Regions from separate parts of the Streptomyces sp. NPDC047971 genome, predicted to be linked through region 2. Evidence: riboswitches for the same ligand, from Rfam matches in the RefSeq annotation. Region 2 holds a riboswitch; each other region holds the start of a gene.

Region 1 (5,097 bases), on a different contig from region 2:
CGGCTGGGAGCGCCGGCCGTCCGCGTCGGTGACGGCGGCGGTCCGGGCGCGCACGGCGGGATCGCGGGTGAGGGCGGACCCGGAGCGGGAGGCGAGGTCGGCGCGGTTGGCGGCCAGCTCGGCGGTGATCGCGTCGGTGCCCTCGGCGAGACCGCGCGCGAGGGTGGCGACCTCGGTGGTCTTCTGGCGGGCGAAGGCGAGCCAGCGGCGGATCCGCGGGTCGATGTCGTGCTCGGCCGTCGCGTCCAGCGGGACGTGCAGCAGGGAGCAGGACGCGGCGACATCGACCCGGTCGGCGAGGCCGAGCAGGGTGCCGAGGGTGGCCAGCGACCTCTGCAGGTCGTTGATCCAGATGTTGCGGCCGTCGACCACCCCGGCGACCAGCCGCTTGGCGCGCAGGCCGCCGACCGCGGCGAGATCCGTGAGGTTCGCCGCGGCGGAGCCGGTGAAGTCGAGGGCGAGGCCCTCCACCGGGGCGGCGGCGAGCACCTGGAGCGCGTCGCCGAGGCGGTCGAAGTAGGAGGCGACGAGCAGCTTGGGCCGGTCGGTGGCGGTTCCCAGATCCCGGTAGGCGCGGGCGGCGGCGTTCAACTCGGCCGGGGTGCGGTCCTGGACGAGCGCGGGCTCGTCCAGCTGCACCCACTCGGCACCGGCCGCGCGGAGATCGGCGAGCACCTCCGCGTACACCGGGAGCAGCCGGTCGAGCAGGGTCAGCGGCTCGAAGTCGGGGGCCACACCGGGGGCGGGCTTGGCGAGCAGCAGGTAGGTGAGGGGGCCGACGAGCACGGGCCGCGCGGCCAGGCCCAGCCCGAGGGCCTCCTTCAGCTCGGCCACCTGCTTGGCGGAGTCGGCGGCGAAGACGGTGTCGGGTCCGAGCTCGGGGACCAGGTGGTGGTAGTTGGTGTCGAACCACTTGGTCATCTCCAGCGGCGCCACGTCCCGGGTGCCGCGGGCCATCGCGAAGTACCCGTCGAGCGCGTCCGCCTCGACGGCGGCGCGGTGGCGTGCGGGGACGGCGCCGACCATGACACTGGTGTCCAGGACGTGGTCGTAGTACGAGAAGTCGCCGGTCGGCACCTCGTGGATGCCGGCGTCGGCCAACTGCCGCCAGTTCGCACGGCGGAGGCCGGCCGCCGTCCGACGGAGGTCGTCGGCGGTGACGCCGCCCTTCCAGTAGCCCTCGACGGCCTTCTTCAGGTCGCGGCTCCGCCCCTGGCGGGGGTAGCCGTACACGGTGGCTCGTGCTGCCGCGGCTGCGGGCTTCGCTGTCACGGTCTCTCCTTCGCGAGATGTGTCCGGAAACATCCCCGGAGACGGGACGCGGACGCGAAGGAACGACAGAACGCGCGGGCCACGCCGCGGGAGAACTCCGCACGTGCCGCTCGCCATGTCCTCCCCCTGGACTATGTCCGGGGGACTCCCAACCCGCCCACGAGGTCACCGGGATGTCCGCGCGCGGAATCGTCCGCGTGCGGGCAACGGGCAGGTCTTCGGACTCGCGAGCACGCCCACCGGATCGAACCGGCGGACACCTACTGGCCGTCGCTTCCCAGGACCTCGCGGTCCCAGTGCGTATGACGGCGGTCGTTCCCGCTCACCGCTGCGGGGCAGTCCCGGATTCCCACCGGGTTCCCTCTTACGACGCATCCCGCCTGGCGGACGGGGCGAACCAGCTGCCCCGCCAGACTAGGGGGCGCGACCGCTCAGCGGCGAGCGGAGTCCACCATCCGGATACGGAATCAGGACAACGCGGTGCCCGCGCGGAGCCCCGCGTCATGTCCTGGGCGTTCCGACGCGGAGCCGGTTGCCGTCCGGGTCCCGCAGCTCGATCTCGCGCGCCCAGGGAGCCTCCTCCACCCGCGCCCCGAACTCGGCGGCCACGGCGTCGACATCACGCACACGGAGGTAGACCAGGGTGTCGGGGCGGGCGTCGCCCCGGTGCTCCGACAGGAACAGGCGGACCTCGCCCCGGGCCACCTCCACGAACGCGGGAAACCCGGGCTCGAAGCGGTGGACCCACTGCTGGGTGAAATCGAGCCGCTCGTACCAGGCGACGGCCGCCGCCGCGTCGCTGACCCGGAGGACCGGGATGACTGCCTCGTCCATGCGACGCATCGTCGCAGACACCTCTGACATCCGCCCGGCACCCCGCACGGGGTGCCGGATCCGCGCGCTCCGCGCGGCGGAGCCGGACCGCGCCCGACGCCGAGCGCGGTCCGGCCGGGAGTCAGCGGCCGCGGCGGCGCAGCTCCGGTTCCGTGAGGGACGGCGGGACGTAGCCCGCGTCGCGTGCGGAGAGGGTGGTGCCCGGGGGCACGATCTTGTCGATCCGGTCGAGGACGTCCTGGCTCAACCGGACCGTGTCCGCCCCGAGCTGGCTCTCCAACTGCTCGAACGTACGCGGGCCGATGATCGCGGAGGTGACCGCCGGGTGTTCGAGGACGAAGGCCAGGGCGAGCTGGATCAGCGTCAGCCCGGCCTCCTCCGCGAGCTGCGCGAGAGCCTCCGCCGCGTCGAGCTTGGCCGCGTTCTCGGGGGACGCGATGTCGAAGCGCTCGGCCTGGCGGTCGGCACGGCTGGAGCGGGGCTGCTCCGCCCCCTTGCGGTAGCGGCCGGAGAGCCAGCCGCCGGCCAGCGGACTCCAGGCGAGCACCCCCAGTCCGTACCGCTGGGCGACCGGCAGCACCTCGCGCTCGACGCCCCGGGCGAGCAGCGAGTACGGCGGCTGCTCCGCGACCACCCGCTCCCGCCCCCGCCGCTCGGCGATCCACTGGCCCTCGACGATCGCGGAGGGCTCGAACGTCGACGTCCCGATGTAGCGGATCTTCCCCTGACGCACCAGATCCGTCAGGGCGCCGAGCGTCTCGTCGAAGTCGGTGTCCGGCTCCGGCCGGTGGACCTGGTAGAGGTCGATCCAGTCGGTGCCCAGGCGCCGCAGGCTGTTCTCGACCTCCCGGACGATCCAACGGCGGGAGTTGCCCCGCTCGTTGACGTCCTCCCCGAGGCTGCCGTGGAACTTGGTGGCGAGCACCACGTCGTCCCGGCGCCCGCCGGCCAGGGCCTTGCCGACGATCGTCTCCGACTCGCCCGCCGAGTAGACGTCCGCCGTGTCGACGACGTTGATGCCCGCGTCGAGGGCCCGCCGGATGACACGTACGGAGTCCTCGTGGTCGCGGTTGCCCCTCGCCCCGAACATCATCGTCCCCAGGCAGAGCGGGCTCACCTTCACTCCCGTACGGCCCAGACCGCGGTACTGCGTCATCGTGCACTCTCCTGCATCAGGTGATCGGTGGGATGTGGATCGGTGGGGACGGCGTGCGCCGAGCCGTCCCGGAAGGCGTCCCAGAGTCCGCGGTAGGGACCGTCCGCCACGAGGAGTTCCTCGTGCGTGCCCGCCTCGACGACCCTTCCGCCGTCGAGGACCACGACACGGTCGGCGCGCGCGGCGGTGGTGAGCCGGTGCGCCACGACGACCGTCGTACGGCGACGGGTCAGGGCGGCCGTCGCGGCGGTCACCCGCCGCTCGGTCGCCAGGTCGAGCGAGGCCGTCGCCTCGTCGAGCAACAGCACGTCGGGATCGACGAGTTCGGCCCGTGCCAGCGCGATGAGCTGACGCTGGCCCGCGGACAGGTTCCGCCCCCGTTCGCCGACCTGCTGCAGATAGCCGCGGGGCAGCGCCGCGACCATCTCGTGCGCGCCGACGGCCCGCGCGGCGGCCTCGACCTCGGCGTCCGAGGCGTCCGGACGCCCGTACGCGATGGCGTCACGCACGGTTCCGCTGAAGAGGTGGGGCTCCTGGGGAACCACGCCGAGCCGGCGCCGGTACTCCGTCAGATCGAGTTCCCGAAGGTCCCTCCCGTCCACGCGGACGTGGCCGGCGGAAGGGTCGTAGAAGCGGGCGAGGAGCTTCACGACGGTGGACTTCCCCGCTCCCGTCGTGCCCACGAGCGCGACGGTCTCTCCCGGAGCGACCCGCAGCCGCAGGTCGGTCAGCACCTCGCGGCCTCCCGGATACGCGAAGGACACGCCGTCGAACTCGACGGCGCCGCGCAGGCGGCCCACGCGGCGCGGCAGGGCCGCGCCCGGAGTGCCGCTCGGCGTCCGCATCAGGGCCCGCAGCCGGGAGAGTCCGACGACCACCTGCTGGTAGCCGTCGAACACCTGGGAGAGCTGCTGGATCGGGGCGAAGAACAGCTCCACGTACAGCAGGAACGCGATGAGCGTGCCCGCCGTGAGCTGCCCGGCCGTCACCCTGCCCGCGCCGACGGCCAGCACGGTGGCCGCGGACAGCGTGCCGAGGAACTCGACGAACGGGAAGAAGATCCCCATGGATCGCTGGGCGCGCAGCCGGGAGTCCCGGAACTCGCCCGCGAGCCGGGCGAAGTGCCGCGCATTGTGCTCCTCCCGGCGGAAGGACTGGGTGACCCGGATCGTGGCGACGTTCTCCTGCAGCGCCGCGTTGACGACGCTGACGCGCTCCCGGGCGTCCCGGTACGCCGGCACGGAGTGGTGGCGGAAGACGGCCGTCGCGCCGGCCAGCACCGGTACCGCGCCGACGAGGACGAGGGCGAGGCCCGCGTCGATCACGAGCAGGGCGGCGAGTACGCCCACCACGGTCAGTCCGCTCACCACGGCGGTGATCAGTCCCGTCTGCATGAACGTGGACAGGGCGTCCACGTCCGTCGTCATCCGGGTCATGATCCGGCCGCCCAGCTCGCGCTCGTAGTAGTCGAGCCCGAGCCGCTGCAACTGCGCGAAGGTCTTCACCCGCAGCGTGTACAGCAGCCGCTCGCCGGTCCGGCCCGTCGTCCGCACCTGCAGGACGCCGACCGCCCAGTTCGCCACCACGACGACGCCGGCGGCCGCCGCGGCCGCCGACAGGGCGCCCCCGGCCCCCCGCGCCACCCCGCCGTCCACCCCGTGCCTGACCAGCACCGGTACGGCGATCTGCGCGAGCGCGTCGAGGGCGACCAGCAGCAGCCCGGCCAGCAGCGGAACCCGGAAGGGGCGCAGCAGCCGTCCCAGACCGAGGTCCGGTTCGGCGGCGGAGGCCACCTCCACCGGGAGCCCCGGATCGGCCTCCGGCAGCGGAAGCCG
Region 2 (5,097 bases):
GCCGCTGCTCATCGCCTTCGGCGTCCTCGCGGCGTACACCTACTCCTCGGGTCTGCGCGCCCCCGCGCTGATCGCCTTCGTCAAGGACACCCTGATCTACATCGTCATCGCGGTGGCGATCATCTACATCCCGATCAAGCTGGGCGGCTTCGACGAGATCTTCGCCAAGGCCGGCGAGGCGTACGCGACGATCAACCCGGCGACCGACAAGCCGCGCGGCGCGCTGGTGCCGGGCGAGATGGGCCAGTGGGGCTACGCGACGCTCGCGCTCGGCTCGGCGCTCGCGCTCTTCATGTACCCGCACTCGATCACGGCGACGCTCTCCTCGCGCAGCCGTGACGTGATCCGCCGCAACACCACGATCCTGCCGCTCTACTCGCTGATGTTGGGCCTGCTGGCACTGCTCGGCTTCATGGCGATCGCCGCCGGCGTGAAGGTGACGAACGGCCAGCTCGCGATCCCGCAGCTGTTCGAGAACATGTTCCCGGACTGGTTCGCGGGCGTGGCCTTCGCCGCCATCGGCATCGGCGCCCTGGTGCCCGCCGCGATCATGTCGATCGCCGCCGCCAACCTCTTCACCCGCAACATCTACAAGGACTTCCTGAAGCCGGACGCCACGCCGGAGCAGGAGACCAAGGTGTCCAAGCTGGTGTCGCTGCTGGTCAAGGTCGGCGCGCTGGCCTTCGTCCTCACCATGGACAAGACGGTCGCGATCAACTTCCAGCTGCTCGGCGGCATCTGGATCCTGCAGACCCTCCCGGCCCTGGTCGGCGGTCTGTTCACCCGCTGGTTCCACCGCTGGGCGCTGCTCGCCGGCTGGGCCGTCGGCATGGTCTACGGCACGGCGGCGGCGTACGGCGTGGCCAGCCCGACCCAGAAGCACTTCGGCGGCTCGTCCGCGGAGATCCCGGGCATCGGCGAGATCGGCTACATCGGCCTCACCGCCTTCGTGATCAACGTGATCGTCACCGTCGTCCTGACCTTCGTCCTGAAGGCCGTCAAGGCCCCCGAGGGCGTCGACGAGACCTCTCCGTCGGACTACACGGCGGACGCGGGCGACGCGGGCGTCAAGGCGCTGCCCAAGGTCGGCGCCGGTCACTGACCTTCACGTACGGCGAAGGGCCCGGGGTCTCCGCGAGGGAATCCCGGGCCCTTCGCCGTGCCCCCGAGGCAGACTGCCCTCCATGGACTTCACCATCAGGGCGGTACGGCCCGAGGAGTACGAGGCCCTCGGCGACATCACCGCGCGCGCCTTCCTCGACGAGGGGCACCTCGACTTCGGCGAGGACGACCCCTATCTCCGCCTGCTGCGGGACGTGGCCCGACGGGACGCCGAGGCGGAGGTGCTGGTGGCGGTGGACCGCGCCGGCACGGTCCTCGGCGGCGTGACCTTCGCCGCCGGCGGCGGGGAGTGGGCGGACATCGCGGTCGAGGGAGAGGCCGAGTTCCGGATGCTCGCCGTGGCGAAGGACGCCCGGGGCCGGGGTGTCGGCGAGGCACTCGTACGGTTCTGTGTGGAGCGGGCCCGGGAGACCCCTGGATGCCGGCGGCTGGTGCTCTCCACCCAGTCCACCATGGCCTCCGCGCACCGGATCTACGAGCGGACGGGCTTCGTCCGGACCCCGGAACGGGACTGGAGGCCGCTGGCCGACATGGATCCCCTGTACACCTACAGCCTGGAGCTCTGAACCGCCAACGACACAACATGTGGGGGGTGCTTCGAGGAGCGCCCCCCACATGTATGCTCTTGCTCGTTGTCCTCGCAGGGGAATCCGGTGCAAATCCGGAACTGTCCCGCAACGGTGTGGTTTCTGTGTGCTTGCACGCCGACCGAGTCCGAAGACCTGCGGACAGCGCACCCGGTCCAGCCGTTCCGGGTGCCACAGATGTCCGGGCCTCGCGGAGTGGGCCGCGGCGCGGCGCTGCCCTGCGTACGGGCGCGCCCTCGCCCGCCTTCCCCCGCCGGCCCCGAGCCGAGCGAGGGAGAGCCCCCACGTGACCATCGCGCCCGCCGATCCGGCCGCAGCGATCGAGAGCGACGGACCCGGGACCGTACTCCTGCGGACCCTGACCGACCTCACCGCCGATCTCCCCGACACCGACCCCGGCAAGGTCGCCGCCGCCGCGCTGCGCGGCCGCAACGCCGGTTCGGACGAGGCCGAACTGCGCGAGCTGGCCACGGAGGCGGCCGCCGGTCTGATCGCCGAGGACCCGGCCTACTCCCGGCTCGCCGCCCGGCTCCTGACCATCACGATCGCCGACGAGGCGGCCGGGCAGGGCGCGTACTCCTTCTCCGCCTCGGTCGCCGTCGGGCACCACGAGGGCCTGATCGCCGACCGCACCGCGGAGTTCGTCCGGCTGCACGCCGAGCGGCTCGACGCGCTGATCGACGGGGACGCGGACGACCGCTTCGGCTACTTCGGTCTGCGCACCCTCTTCTCCCGCTACCTGCTGCGCCACCCGATCACCCGCAAGGTGATCGAGACCCCGCAGCACTTCATGCTGCGCGTCGCCTGCGGTCTGGCCGCGGACGACTCCACCCGCGCGCTGGACGAGGTCGCGGCGCTGTACGGGCTGATGAGCCGGCTCGACTACCTGCCCTCCTCCCCCACGCTCTTCAACTCCGGCACCCGCCACCCGCAGATGTCCTCCTGCTACCTGCTGGACTCCCCGCTCGACGAGCTGGACTCGATCTACGACCGCTACCACCAGGTCGCACGGCTGTCGAAGCACGCCGGCGGCATCGGCCTCTCGTACTCCCGCATCCGCGCCCGCGGTTCGCTGATCCGCGGCACCAACGGGCACTCCAACGGCATCGTGCCGTTCCTCAAGACGCTCGACGCCTCCGTCGCCGCCGTGAACCAGGGCGGCCGGCGCAAGGGCGCGGCCGCGGTCTACCTGGAGACCTGGCACGCGGACATCGAGGAGTTCCTGGAGCTGCGCGACAACACCGGTGAGGACGCCCGGCGTACGCACAACCTGAACCTCGCGCACTGGATCCCGGACGAGTTCATGCGCCGGGTCAACGCGGACGCCGACTGGTCGCTGTTCTCCCCGGCCGACGTGCCCGAGCTCGTCGACCTGTGGGGCGAGGAGTTCGACGCCGCCTACCGGGCCGCCGAGGCGAAGGGCCTGGCCCGCAAGACCATGCCGGCCCGTGACCTGTACGGCCGGATGATGCGGACCCTGGCCCAGACCGGCAACGGCTGGATGACCTTCAAGGACGCCTCGAACCGTACGGCCAACCAGACCGCCGAGAAGGGCCACACGGTCCACTCCTCCAACCTCTGCACGGAGATCCTGGAGGTCACGGACGACGGCGAGACGGCGGTCTGCAACCTGGGCTCGGTCAACCTCGGTGCCTTCGTCCTGAACGGCGACATCGACTGGGACCGGCTCGACGCCACCGTCCGCACCGCCGTCACGTTCCTCGACCGGGTCGTGGACATCAACTTCTACCCGACCGAGCAGGCCGGCAACTCCAACGCCCGCTGGCGTCCGGTGGGCCTGGGCGCGATGGGTCTCCAGGACGTCTTCTTCCAGCTGAAGCTGCCCTTCGACTCCCCCGAGGCGCGCGCGCTGTCCACCCGTATCGCCGAGCGGATCATGCTCGCCGCGTACGAGGCGTCCGCCGACCTCGCCGAGCGCAACGGCCCGGTGCCCGCCTGGGAGAAGACCCGCACGGCCCGCGGCGTCCTGCACCCCGACCACTACGACGTCGAGCTCAACTGGCCCGAGCGCTGGGCCGCGCTGCGCGAGCGGATCGCCGCCGTCGGCATGCGCAACAGCCTGCTGCTCGCCATCGCTCCGACGGCGACCATCGCCTCGATCGCGGGCGTCTACGAGTGCATCGAGCCGCAGGTCTCCAACCTGTTCAAGCGCGAGACGCTCTCCGGCGAGTTCCTCCAGGTCAACTCCTACCTGGTCGACGAGCTGAAGAAGCTCGGCGTGTGGGACGCGCAGACCCGTGAGGCGCTGCGCGAGTCCAACGGCTCGGTGGCCGGCTTCACCTGGGTCCCGGCCGAGGTGCGCGCGCTGTACCGCACGGCGTGGGAGATCCCGCAGCGCGGCCTGATCGACATGGCGGCGGCCCGTACGCCGTTCCTGGACCAGTCGCAGTCCCTGAACCTGTTCCTGGAGACGCCGACGATCGGCAAGCTGTCGTCGATGTACGCGTACGCCTGGAAGCAGGGTCTGAAGACGACGTACTACCTGCGCTCCCGTCCGGCGACGCGGATCGCCCGCGCGGCCCAGGCCGCGACGCCCGCCGCGGCCACCATCCCCGTCCAGCAGGTCGCCGACCCCGACGCCGTCGCCTGCTCCCTCGAAAACCCCGAGTCCTGCGAGGCCTGCCAGTGATGTCCGACACCAAGAACCTGCTCGACCCGGGCTTCGAGCTGACCCTGCGTCCCATGCGCTACCCGGACTTCTACGAGCGCTACCGGGACGCGATCAAGAACACCTGGACGGTGGAGGAGGTCGACCTCCACTCGGACGTCGCCGACCTCGCCAAGCTGACGCCGGGTGAGCAGCACATGATCGGCCGTCTGGTCGCGTTCTTCGCGACCGGCGACTCGATCGTCGCCAACAACCTCGTGCTGACGCTGTACAAGCACATCAACTCCCCCGAGGCGCGGCTGTACCTCTCGCGCCAGCTGTTCGAGGAGGCCGTGCACGTCCAGTTCTATCTGACGCTGCTCGACACCTACCTGCCCGACCCGGAGGACCGCGCTGCCGCGTTCGCCGCCGTCGAGAACATCCCCTCCATCCGCGAGAAGGCGCAGTTCTGCTTCCGGTGGATGGACTCGGTCGAGAAGATCGACCGGCTGGAGACGCAGGCCGACCGCCGTCGCTTCCTGCTGAACCTGATCTGCTTCGCCGCGTGCATCGAGGGCCTGTTCTTCTACGGCGCCTTCGCCTACGTCTACTGGTTCCGGTCCCGCGGTCTGCTGCACGGTCTCGCGACCGGCACCAACTGGGTGTTCCGCGACGAGACGATGCACATGAACTTCGCCTTCGAGGTCGTGGACACCGTCCGCAAGGAGGAGCCCGAGCTCTTCGACGACGCGCTCCGGCAGCAGGTCACCGACATGCTGA
Region 3 (5,097 bases), on a different contig from region 2:
CCGCAACCGGAGGACAGAACCCATGACGGACCATCACATCGGCATGATCGTGCCCAGCTCCAACCTGACCATGGAGACCGAACTGCCGCGGATGCTCAGCGCCCGCGAGGCCGTCGAGCCCGACGACCGCTTCGTGTTCCACAGCAGCCGGATGCGCATGAAGCACGTCACCCCCGAGGAACTGCGCGGGATGAACGCGCAGACCCAGCGCGCCGCACGCGAACTGGCCGACGCCCGGCCGGACGTCGTGGCCACCGCCTGCCTGGTCGCCATCATGGCGCAGGGACCCGGCCACCACTGCGTGGCGGAGGAAGAGATCACCACCGTGCTGCGCGGCGAAGGCGCGGACGCCCCGGTGGTCTCCAGCGCCGGCGCCCTGCTCAGCGGCATCGGCGCCCTCGGCGCCCGGCGCGTCGCCCTCATCACGCCGTACATGAAGCCGCTCACGGCGCAGGTCGTCGACTACATCGAGGACGCCGGCATCGAGGTGGTCGACTCCCTCAGCCTCGAAGTGCCCGACAATCTGGCGGTCGCCCGGCTCGACCCGGCCGATCTGCGCCGGCACTGGCGGCGCCTCGACCTGAGCCGGGCCGACGCCCTCGTGCTGTCGGCCTGCGTGCAGATGCCGTCCCTCGCGTCGATCCAGCCGGTCGAGGACGAGGCGGGGCTCCCCGTCCTGTCGGCGGCCACGGCGACGGCCTTCCGCATCCTGACGGAGCTCGGCCTGCCTCCCGTCGTACCGAACGCCGGAAGTCTGCTCGCCGGGCGGGTCCCGGCGGCCCGGTCGTGAGCCGAGGGGCGGACGGACCGGCGGGGACGAGAGGATCCGGCTCGTGCGTGACGTGATGGAACCCCTGCTGTCCTGGTGGACCGAGGGCAGGGCGGCGGCGGTGGCCACGGTCGTGGCCACCCACGCCTCCGCGCCCCGGCGCCCCGGTGCCGCGATGCTGGTGGGACCCGCGGGCGAGGCGGTCGGCAGCGTCTCCGGCGGCTGCGTCGAGGGCGCCGTCTACGAGTTGGGCCGGGAGGCGCTCGCCGGGGCGCCGCCGGTGCTCCAGCGGTACGGAGTCTCCGACGGTGGCGCCTTCGAGGTCGGGCTGACCTGTGGCGGCACCCTCGATGTCTTCGTGGAGAAGGTCGACCGCCGGAGCTTCCCGCAGTTGGCCGAGGTGGCCGAGACGGTACGGGCCGGACGGCCGGTCGCGGTGGCCACCGTGATCGCCGGGCCGCCGGAACGCCTCGGCCGCCGCCTGGTCCTCCTGCCGGACCGGGTGGCGGGCTCCACCGGCTCGGAGCGGCTGGACCGTCTCGTACGCCAGGACGCCCGAGCGCTGCTGGAGGCCGGCCGCTCGTCCGTGCTCCGCTACGACGCGCGGGGAGCCTGTCGGGACGGAGACCCGGACGCGGCCGGCGCGGGGATCCGGGTCTTCGTCGAGTCCTTCGCGCCGCCGCCCCGGATGATCGTGTTCGGCGCCGTCGACTTCGCGGCGGCCCTCGCACGGACGGGATCGCTCCTCGGTCACCGGGTCACCGTGTGCGACGCGCGTCCCGTCTTCGCCACCGCTGCGCGGTTCCCCGGCGCGTGGGAGGTGGTCGTCGAGTGGCCGCACCGGTACCTCCGCGCGGAGGCGGAGGCCGGGCGGATCGACGGGCGGACCGCGCTCTGTGTGCTGACCCACGACCACAAGTTCGACGTCCCCCTGCTGGAGGTGGCGCTGCGCCTGCCCGACGTCGGCTACATCGGGGCGATGGGCTCCCGCCGCACCCACCTGGACCGATGGGACCGGCTGACGGCGGCGGGGCTGACCGAGGCCGAACTGAAGCGGCTGTGCAGCCCGATCGGCCTGGACCTCGGAGCCCAGACCCCGGAGGAGACCGCCGTGTCCATCGTGGCCGAGATCATCGCGACGAAGGGAGGCGGCAGCGGACTCCCGCTGACCGACCGGCCGGGCGCGATCCATCCCGATCAGGGACTCTGACCGCGCCCGGCCGCCCCGTCCGCGACGACCACCGGGCCCGCCCGCGACAACCACGGCGCCCGCCCGCGACGACCACCGTGCTCGGCCGTCACCCGCTCTCGCTCGGCGTCGGCCGTGCGTGCTTAAGTAGGCCCATGGCCGACCAGACCCCGCCCGCCGAGACCACCCCGGAGATCCCCGCCGCCCTGACAGCCGCGCCCGGCTATCAGGTCCGCCGCCTCTACCAGGCGTACCTCGCGGTGTGGGCGCGGGAGGTGGACCCGGTGCTGACGGGGCCCCAGTTCGCGGTGCTGCAGACCGTGGAAGCCAATCCCGGCCGTGACCAGCGTTCCATGGCCGCCGCCGTCTCCCTGGACACCTCCACCATGGCCGATGTGGCCCGCAGACTGGAGAACCGCGGCCTGCTCGCCCGCCACACCGCGGCCTCCGACGGCCGTCGCAAGCTGCTGTACCTCACGGACGCCGGCCGCGAGACCCTGCGCGAGGCCAACGACCGGACCCGGTCGCTCGACAAGATCCTCCTGGAGTCCTTCGGCGAGGGGGAGCGCGCACCGCTCGTCGCCACGCTCCAGGCGCTCGCCGACCACTGGGAGGGGCTGGCGGAGGGCTCGTGACCCACGCCGGCGGGCGATGACGGTGTGATCGCGCCACGCCGCGGGGGAGGGGTGGACTTACTAGGACGTCCAACTATATGTTCGTGACAAGCCCGCGGTGCAGGGAAGCCGGTGTGAATCCGGCGCGGTCCCGCCACTGTGACCGGGGAGCGTGCTCTTCAGCAGGTCAGGCCACTGACGGAAACCATCCGTCGGGAAGGCCGGAGAGCGTGCGCTGATCCGGGAGCCAGGATACCGGCCGTGGGGTGTTCCGTGTTGTCCACGAGGATGGAGCAGACACGCATGGCACCGGTACGTGACCACGACCCTGGTGATCCGGCGGAGTACCCGAACCCCGAGGCCCTGTCCCCGCGTTCGTGACTCGACGAGGGCGCCCTCGCCCTCCCCTGTCTCGCGGAAGGACCCGCGTGCGCGCACCCCGATCGGTGCCGTCCTCGCGGCCCTGGCCGCGCCTTCCTCGGATCCGTACCTGACGAGAGCAGGCTTCGATGGTCCGCGAACTCACCCATTTCATCGGCGGAAAGCACACCCCCGGCACGTCCGGTCTCTTCGCCGACGTGTACGACCCCAACACCGGCGCCGTCCAGGCCAGGGTGCCCCTGGCCGGGCGCGCCGACACCGAGGCGGCGATCGCCGACGCGGAGGAGGCCCAGCGCGAATGGGGCCGGTGGAACCCGCAGCGACGCGCCCGCGTCCTGCTGCGGTTCCTCCAACTCGTCGAGGGCGAAAGGGAATCACTCGCCCGACTGCTCTCCGCCGAGCACGGAAAGACCGTCGCCGACGCCCACGGCGATCTGCAACGCGGCCTGGAGGTCGTGGAGTTCGCCGCCGGGATCCCGCACCTTCTCAAGGGCGAGTTCACCGACAACGCCGGCGCCGGCATCGACGTGCACTCGCTCCGCAGCCCGCTGGGCGTCGTCGCCGGGATCACCCCCTTCAACTTCCCGGCGATGATCCCGCTGTGGAAGGCAGCGCCGGCCCTGGCCTGCGGAAACGCGTTCATCCTCAAGCCCTCCGAGCGTGACCCCTCCGTACCGCTGCGGCTCGCCGAGCTGTTCCTGGAGGCCGGACTGCCGCCCGGTGTGCTGAACGTGGTCAACGGCGGCAAGGAGGCCGTCGACACCCTCCTCGAAGACCCCCGCGTCCAGGCCCTCGGCTTCGTCGGCTCCACCCCGATCGCGGCGCACATCTACGCCACCGCGGCCGCGAACGGCAAGCGCGCCCAGTGCTTCGGCGGTGCCAAGAACCACATGATCGTGATGCCGGACGCCGACCTCGACCAGGCCGCCGACGCGCTGATCGGCGCCGGCTACGGCTCCGCGGGAGAGCGCTGCATGGCGATCTCCGTCGCCGTTCCCGTCGGTGAGGAGACCGCCGACAAGCTGGTGGCGAAGCTGAAGGAGCGCATCGCCTCCCTGCGTATCGGCACCTCCGACGACCCGGACGCCGACTTCGGTCCCCTCGTCAGCCGGGACGCCCTGGACCGGGTCGATCGCTACGTCGGCATCGGCGTCGACGAGGGAGCGGAACTCGTCGTCGACGGGCGGGGGTTCACCCTTCCCGGGCACGAGAACGGCTTCTTCGCGGGAGCCTCGCTCTTCGACCGCGTCACCCCGGCCATGCGGATCTACCAGGAGGAGATCTTCGGCCCGGTGCTGTGCGTCGCACGGGCCGCCGACTACGAGGAGGCCCTGCGGCTGCCGAGTGAGCACCCGTACGGGAACGGCGTGGCCGTCTTCACCCGCGACGGGGACACCGCCCGCGACTTCACCCGCCGCGTCAGCGCCGGCATGGTCGGCGTCAACGTCCCCATTCCGGTGCCCGTGGCCTACCACACCTTCGGCGGCTGGAAGCGGTCCGGATTCGGCGACCTGAACCAGCACGGGCCGGACGCCATTCGCTTCTACACCCGCACCAAGACCGTCACCTCGCGCTGGCCCTCCGGGGTCAAGGAAGGCGCGAGCTTCACCATCCCGACGATGGGATGAGCGCGATGACCACACTCACCGAGGACCAGCTCGCTCTCGCCGACGTCACCCTGGACTTCGCGCAGGAGCAGCTCGCCCCGCACGCCGTGGCCTGGGACCAGGACAAACACTTCCCCGTCGACGTCCTCCGCAGAGCCGCCTCGCTCGGCCTCGGCGGCGTCTACGTCGGGGAGGAGCACGGAGGCTCAGGACTCACCCGCGCCGACGGCGTCCTCGTCTTCGAGACCCTGGCGACCGGCTGCCCCTCCATCGCCGGGTACCTCTCCATCCACAACATGGTCGCCTGGATGATCGACCGGTACGGCAACCCCGACCAGCGAGCCCGTTGGCTGCCGGAGCTCTGCTCCGCCGCGGCCCTGGGCAGCTACTGCCTCACCGAACCGGGCGCCGGTTCGGACGCCGCCGCGCTGCGGGCCCGCGCCGAGCGGGACGGCGGCCACTACGTCCTGAGCGGAGTGAAGCAGTTCATCTCCGGCGCCGGCGCCTCCGACGTGTACGTCGTCCTGGCCCGCACCG
Region 4 (5,097 bases), on a different contig from region 2:
GCCCAGCGCGGCGTCCGGGCCGCAGGCGGCCGACAGGCCCGCGTTCTTGCCGGGCAGCCACTCCAGGTTGCCGTGCTTGCCCAGGTGGACCATCGCGTCCGCGCCGAAGCCGCCGTCCTCGGCGCGCGCCGCGATCCAGCGGTAGGCGGCCAGGTAGTGGTGGGACGGCGGGAGATCAGGGTCGTGGTAGATCGCGATCGGGTTCTCGCCGAAGCCGCGCGGCGGCTGGATCAGGATCAGCAGGTTCCCGCGCCGCAGCGCGGCGAGGACGATGTCGCCCTCCGGATTGCGGGACCGGTCGAGGAACATCTCGCCGGGCGCCGGACCCCAGTGCTCCTCGACCTCCTCGCGCAGCTCGGCCGGGAGCTGCGCGTACCAGCGCTTGTAGTCGGCCGCCGGGATGCGGACCGGGTTCTTCGCCAGCTGCTCCTCGGTCAGCCAGTCCTGGTCGTGCCCGCCGGCCTCGATCAGGGCGTAGATCAGCTCGTCGCCGTCGCCGGAGACCAGGCCCGGAATGTCCTCGACCGGACCGAAGTCGTATCCCTCCTCCCGCAGTCGGCGCAGCAGCGCGACGGCGGAGGCGGGGGTGTCCAGACCGACCGCGTTGCCGATCCGGGAGTGCTTGGTCGGGTACGCGGACAGGACCAGGGCGAGCTTCTTCTCGGCGTTCGGGATGTGGCGGAGCCGGGCGTGACGGACCGCGATCCCGGCGACGCGGGCGGCCCGTTCGGCGTCGGCGACGTACGCGGGCAAACCGTCCTCGTCGATCTCCTTGAACGAGAACGGAACGGTGATGAGCCGGCCGTCGAACTCGGGGACGGCGACCTGGCTCGCCGCGTCCAGCGGGGAGAGACCCTCGTCGTTCTCCTCCCAGGCCGCGCGCGAACCGGTCAGGCAGAGCGCCTGGAGGATCGGCACGTCGAGCGCGGCCAGCGCGCCCGCGTCCCATGCCTCCTCGTCGCCGCCGGCCTGCGCCTCGGCGGGCTTGGTGCCGCCCGCCGCGAGGACGGTGGTGACGACCGCGTCGGCGGTGCGGAGCCGGTCGAGCAGCTCCGGCTCGGGGGCCCGCAGCGAGGCCACGTACAGCGGGAGGGGCCGGGCGCCGGCGTCCTCGATCGCCCCGCACAGCGCGTCCACGAAGCCGGTGTTCCCGCTCATGTGGTGGGCGCGGTAATAGAGCACGGCGACGGTGGGGCCGGTGGACGTGCGCGCGGTGCGCTCCAGCGGGCCCCAGGTCGGGGCGGCCGCCGGGGACTCGAAGCCGTGACCGGTGAGCAGAACGGTGTCGGAGAGGAAGCGGGCCAGCTGCTCCAGGTTCGCGGGGCCGCCGTGCGCCAGGTAGGCGTGCGCCTCGGTGGCGACACCGACGGGGACGGTGGACGCCTCCATCAGCTGGGCGTCGGGGGCCTGTTCGCCGCTGAGGACGACCATCGGCTTCCCGGCGGCGCGCACCGCGTCGAGGCCGTCCTCCCAGGAACGGAGGCCGCCGAGGAGGCGGACGACGACGAGCTCGGCCTCGGCCAGGAGGCCGGTCAGGTCGGCGAGGGGGAGACGGGCGGGGTTGGCGAAGCGGTACTCCACCGGGCCGCCGGCCGCGCGGGCGCTGAGCAGGTCGGTGTCGGAGTGCGACAGCAGCAGGAGCATGGCGAGCGCAGGCCTTCCTCGGGGTTGTCCGCGCCCCGGGTGGTCGTATGGACGGCGGGAGTTCCTGACTCACCGGTCCCGGGGTCGTGCTCGCGCACGTCCGGGCCGGCTCACAGTGGCGGGACCGCGCCGGATTCTCACCGGGCTTCCTCCCCGGGGTCCTGGGACCCCATGCCGTCTGCATAGTAGATCGTGCGGTCGACGGGCCGGTGCGGGTGGCGGAGTCGGCCGGATCACACCGCGGGCGGGACCGTCGTCGCGACGCCGCGACGACGGGCGAGGACCGGACGGTGCGCGGGAGGCGCCCCGGGCGGCGGGACCGAGGCGCTCCGGGCGACGGTGGCCCGGCGGCCCGGCCGGATCGCGGCCGGTGGGGGGATCCTCATGGCCGGATCGCGGCCGGTGAGGGCTTCCTCGTGGCCGGATCACACCCGGTGGCCGCCCGGTGGCCCGTCGGTATGCTCGCCGCCATGCCGCCCACCCCGCCCCCGACGCCCGACCCGGGCGAACCTCGCATACGGGACCGTGGCGACGCGTGCCCCGGGGCGCTGCGCCTGCACTCCGCCGACGACGGCCGCCTCGCCCGACTCCGCCTGCCCGGAGGTTGTTTGACCCCTCGTCAGGTCGAGATCCTGGCCGGCGCGGCGGAGACCCTGGGCGACGGGCGACTCAGCATCACCTCCCGCGGCAACGCCGAGCTGCGCGGCCTCGCCGACGACTGCGGGGCGCGGCTCGCGGCGCTCCTCGCCGAGGCGGGCCTGCTGCCCTCCCCCACCCACGAACGCGTCCGCAACATCGTCGCCTCCCCGGCCTCGGGTCTCGACGGACTCGGCGCCGCCGACGTGCAGTTGTGGGCCCGCGAACTGGACGCCCACCTGCGCTCCGCGCCCTGGGCGGCGGCGCTCTCCGGCCGGTTCCTCTTCGTCCTCGACGACGGGCGGGGTGACGTCGCCGGGCTCGGCGGCGATGTGACCTTGGTCGCACTGGGCCGGGGCGAGGCGCGGCTGCACGTCGGCGGGCGAGCCGTCCGGCTCGCCGGCTCCGACGCGCCCAGCGCCGCCCTGGCGGCGGCGGGCGGCTTCCTGACCGCGGCGCGGAAGGCCGGAACCGGCGCCTGGCGCGTCAGGGAACTCCCGGAGGAGTACCCGGTCGACCTGGCGGAGTCGGGGGTGCGAGGCGAGCCCGTACCCGCGCCGGAACTCCCCCAGGGACCTCCCCCGTCTCCCGGCGTCCTCGGGCCCGCCGCCCTCTCCGTGCTCGCCCCGCTCGGACGGCTCACCGCCGCCCAGCTGCGGGCGCTGCTCCCGGCCGACGAGGTGCGGCTCACGCCCTGGCGCGGGGTCGTCGTGGCCGGGGCCGGCGCCGACCGGCTGCCCGCCCTCGACGCGGCCGGACTCGTCACCCGCCCCGACTCCCCCTGGGCGGGCGTCACCGCCTGCACCGGACGGCCCGGCTGCGCCAAGTCGCTCGCCGACGTCCGCGCGGACGCGGCCCCCGGCCCCGCGCACCGCCCCACCGGCCGCACCCTCCTGCCCGTGCACTTCTCCGGGTGCGAGCGCCGCTGCGGACACCCTCACGGCGCCTGGACCGACGTCCTCGCCACCACCGGCGGCGACTACCTCGTGGACGGCGTCGCCACCCCCCGTACCTCCCTGCCCGAAGCAGTCGCAACGGCCCGCACAACGAGATGAGCGAGAACGACACGATGTTCGCCTACGAGAAGGACGGCGCGGAGATCTACCGCCAGTCCTTTGCCACGATCCGCGCCGAGGCGGACCTCGCGGACCTGCCCGCAGACGTCGCCACCGTCGCGGTCCGCATGATCCACGCCTGCGGCATGACCGACCTCGTCCGCGACCTCGCCTACTCGCCGCAGGTCGTCTCCCGCGCCCGCGCGGCCCTGCGCGCCGGCGCCCCCATCCTCTGCGACGCGCAGATGGTGGCCAGCGGAGTGACCCGCAAGCGGCTGCCCGCCGACAACGACGTGGTCTGCACCCTCTCCGACCCCGCCGTGCCCGCCCTCGCCGCCGAACTCGGCACCACCCGCAGCGCCGCCGCCCTCGAACTCTGGCGCGACCGCCTCGAAGGCTCCGTCGTCGCCATCGGCAACGCGCCCACCGCCCTCTTCCACCTCCTGGAGATGGTCGCGAAGGGCGCGCCCCGCCCGGCCGCCGTCCTCGGCATACCGGTCGGCTTCATCGGCGCCGCCGAGTCCAAGGACGCCCTCGCCGCCCAGACCCTGGGCCTCGACTACCTCGTCGTACGGGGCCGGCGCGGCGGCAGCGCGATGACCGCCGCCGCGATCAACGCCATCGCGACGGAAGCGGAGATCCAGGCATGAGCGCGCAGACGACCGGCAGCGGGACCACGGGCGACGGCGGCGACGTGACCGCGCCCGGCAAGCTGTACGGAGTCGGCCTCGGCCCCGGCGACCCCGACCTGATGACCGTCGCCGCCGTGAAGGCCATCGCGTCCGCCGACGTCGTCGCGTACCACTCCGCCCGCCACGGCCGCTCCATCGCCCGCTCCATCGCCGCCGGACACCTCCGCGAGGACCACATCGAGGAGCGGCTGATGTACCCGCTCACCGTGGAGACCACCGACCACCCCGGCGGCTACCGCGGCGCGCTCGACGACTTCTACGAGGAGGCCGCGGCCCGCCTCGCCGCCCACCTGGACGCCGGCCGCACCGTCGCCGTGCTCGCCGAGGGCGACCCGCTCTTCTACGGCTCGTACCAGCACATGCACAAGCGGCTCGCGGACCGCTACGACACCACCGTCATCCCCGGCGTCACCTCCGTCAGCGCCGCCGCCGCACGGCTCGGTGAGCCGCTGTGCGAGGCGGAGGAGGTCCTGACGATCATCCCCGGCACTCTGCCCGAGGACGAGCTGACGGCCCGTATCGCCGGCACCGACTCGGCGGTCGTGATGAAGCTCGGCCGCACCTTCCCGACCGTGCGCCGCGCCCTGGAACGCGCCGGCCGGCTCGGCGACGCGCGGTACGTGGAGCGGGCGTTCATGGCCGGCGAGCGGACGGAGACCCTGGCCGAGGTCGACGCGGAGACGGTGCCGTACTTCTCGGTCGCCGTCCTGCCCTCCCGCATCGACGCCGTCACCCCCGAGACCCGGGAGACCGTCGGCGAGGTCGTCGTCGTCGGCACGGGACCGGCGGGAGCGCCCTGGCTGACGCCCGAGTCGCGCGGCGCCCTGGTCAACGCCGACGACCTGGTCGGCTACACCACCTACCTCGACCGGGTCCCCGCGCTGCGCCCCGGCCAGCGCCGGCACGGCTCGGACAACAAGGTCGAGTCCGAGCGGGCCGAGTTCGCGCTCGACCTGGCCCGGCGCGGGCGCCGGGTCGCGGTCGTCTCCGGCGGCGACCCCGGTGTCTTCGCCATGGCGACGGCGGTCCTGGAGGTGGCGTCGGAGGAGCGGTACGCGGACGTTCCGGTA

Evidence for each region. A riboswitch is a leader RNA that binds a small molecule or an ion and turns the genes downstream of it on or off. The one in region 2 is predicted to bind cobalamin.
Region 1: linked by a shared signal. The riboswitch ahead of metE (5-methyltetrahydropteroyltriglutamate--homocysteine S-methyltransferase) and the one ahead of AB0D99_RS28770 (ribonucleoside-diphosphate reductase subunit alpha) in region 2 are both predicted to bind cobalamin.
Region 3: linked by a shared signal. The riboswitch ahead of AB0D99_RS03435 (CoA-acylating methylmalonate-semialdehyde dehydrogenase) and the one ahead of AB0D99_RS28770 (ribonucleoside-diphosphate reductase subunit alpha) in region 2 are both predicted to bind cobalamin.
Region 4: linked by a shared signal. The riboswitch ahead of cobN (cobaltochelatase subunit CobN) and the one ahead of AB0D99_RS28770 (ribonucleoside-diphosphate reductase subunit alpha) in region 2 are both predicted to bind cobalamin.

Annotation. Positions count from the first base shown of each region.
Region 1 is NZ_JBEZNW010000007.1:1,107-6,203, forward strand. It holds gene metE (5-methyltetrahydropteroyltriglutamate--homocysteine S-methyltransferase) at 1-1,272, opposite strand, end outside; cobalamin riboswitch at 1,485-1,639, opposite strand; gene AB0D99_RS09215 (glyoxalase superfamily protein) at 1,774-2,106, opposite strand; gene AB0D99_RS09220 (aldo/keto reductase) at 2,228-3,262, opposite strand; gene AB0D99_RS09225 (ABC transporter ATP-binding protein) at 3,259-5,097, opposite strand, start outside.
Region 2 is NZ_JBEZNW010000039.1:31,058-36,154, forward strand. It holds gene mctP (monocarboxylate uptake permease MctP) at 1-1,102, shown strand, start outside; gene AB0D99_RS28765 (N-acetyltransferase) at 1,185-1,688, shown strand; cobalamin riboswitch at 1,735-1,867, shown strand; gene AB0D99_RS28770 (ribonucleoside-diphosphate reductase subunit alpha) at 1,996-4,359, shown strand; gene AB0D99_RS28775 (ribonucleotide-diphosphate reductase subunit beta) at 4,359-5,097, shown strand, end outside.
Region 3 is NZ_JBEZNW010000002.1:196,310-201,406, reverse strand. It holds gene AB0D99_RS03455 (MarR family winged helix-turn-helix transcriptional regulator) at 1-26, shown strand, start outside; gene AB0D99_RS03450 (aspartate/glutamate racemase family protein) at 23-790, shown strand; gene AB0D99_RS03445 (XdhC/CoxI family protein) at 834-1,979, shown strand; gene AB0D99_RS03440 (MarR family winged helix-turn-helix transcriptional regulator) at 2,114-2,593, shown strand; cobalamin riboswitch at 2,672-2,851, shown strand; gene AB0D99_RS03435 (CoA-acylating methylmalonate-semialdehyde dehydrogenase) at 3,082-4,581, shown strand; gene AB0D99_RS03430 (acyl-CoA dehydrogenase family protein) at 4,578-5,097, shown strand, end outside.
Region 4 is NZ_JBEZNW010000010.1:155,707-160,803, reverse strand. It holds gene cobN (cobaltochelatase subunit CobN) at 1-1,644, opposite strand, end outside; cobalamin riboswitch at 1,680-1,838, opposite strand; gene AB0D99_RS13155 (cobalamin biosynthesis protein CobG) at 2,103-3,335, shown strand; gene AB0D99_RS13150 (precorrin-8X methylmutase) at 3,350-3,985, shown strand; gene AB0D99_RS13145 (precorrin-2 C(20)-methyltransferase) at 3,982-5,097, shown strand, end outside.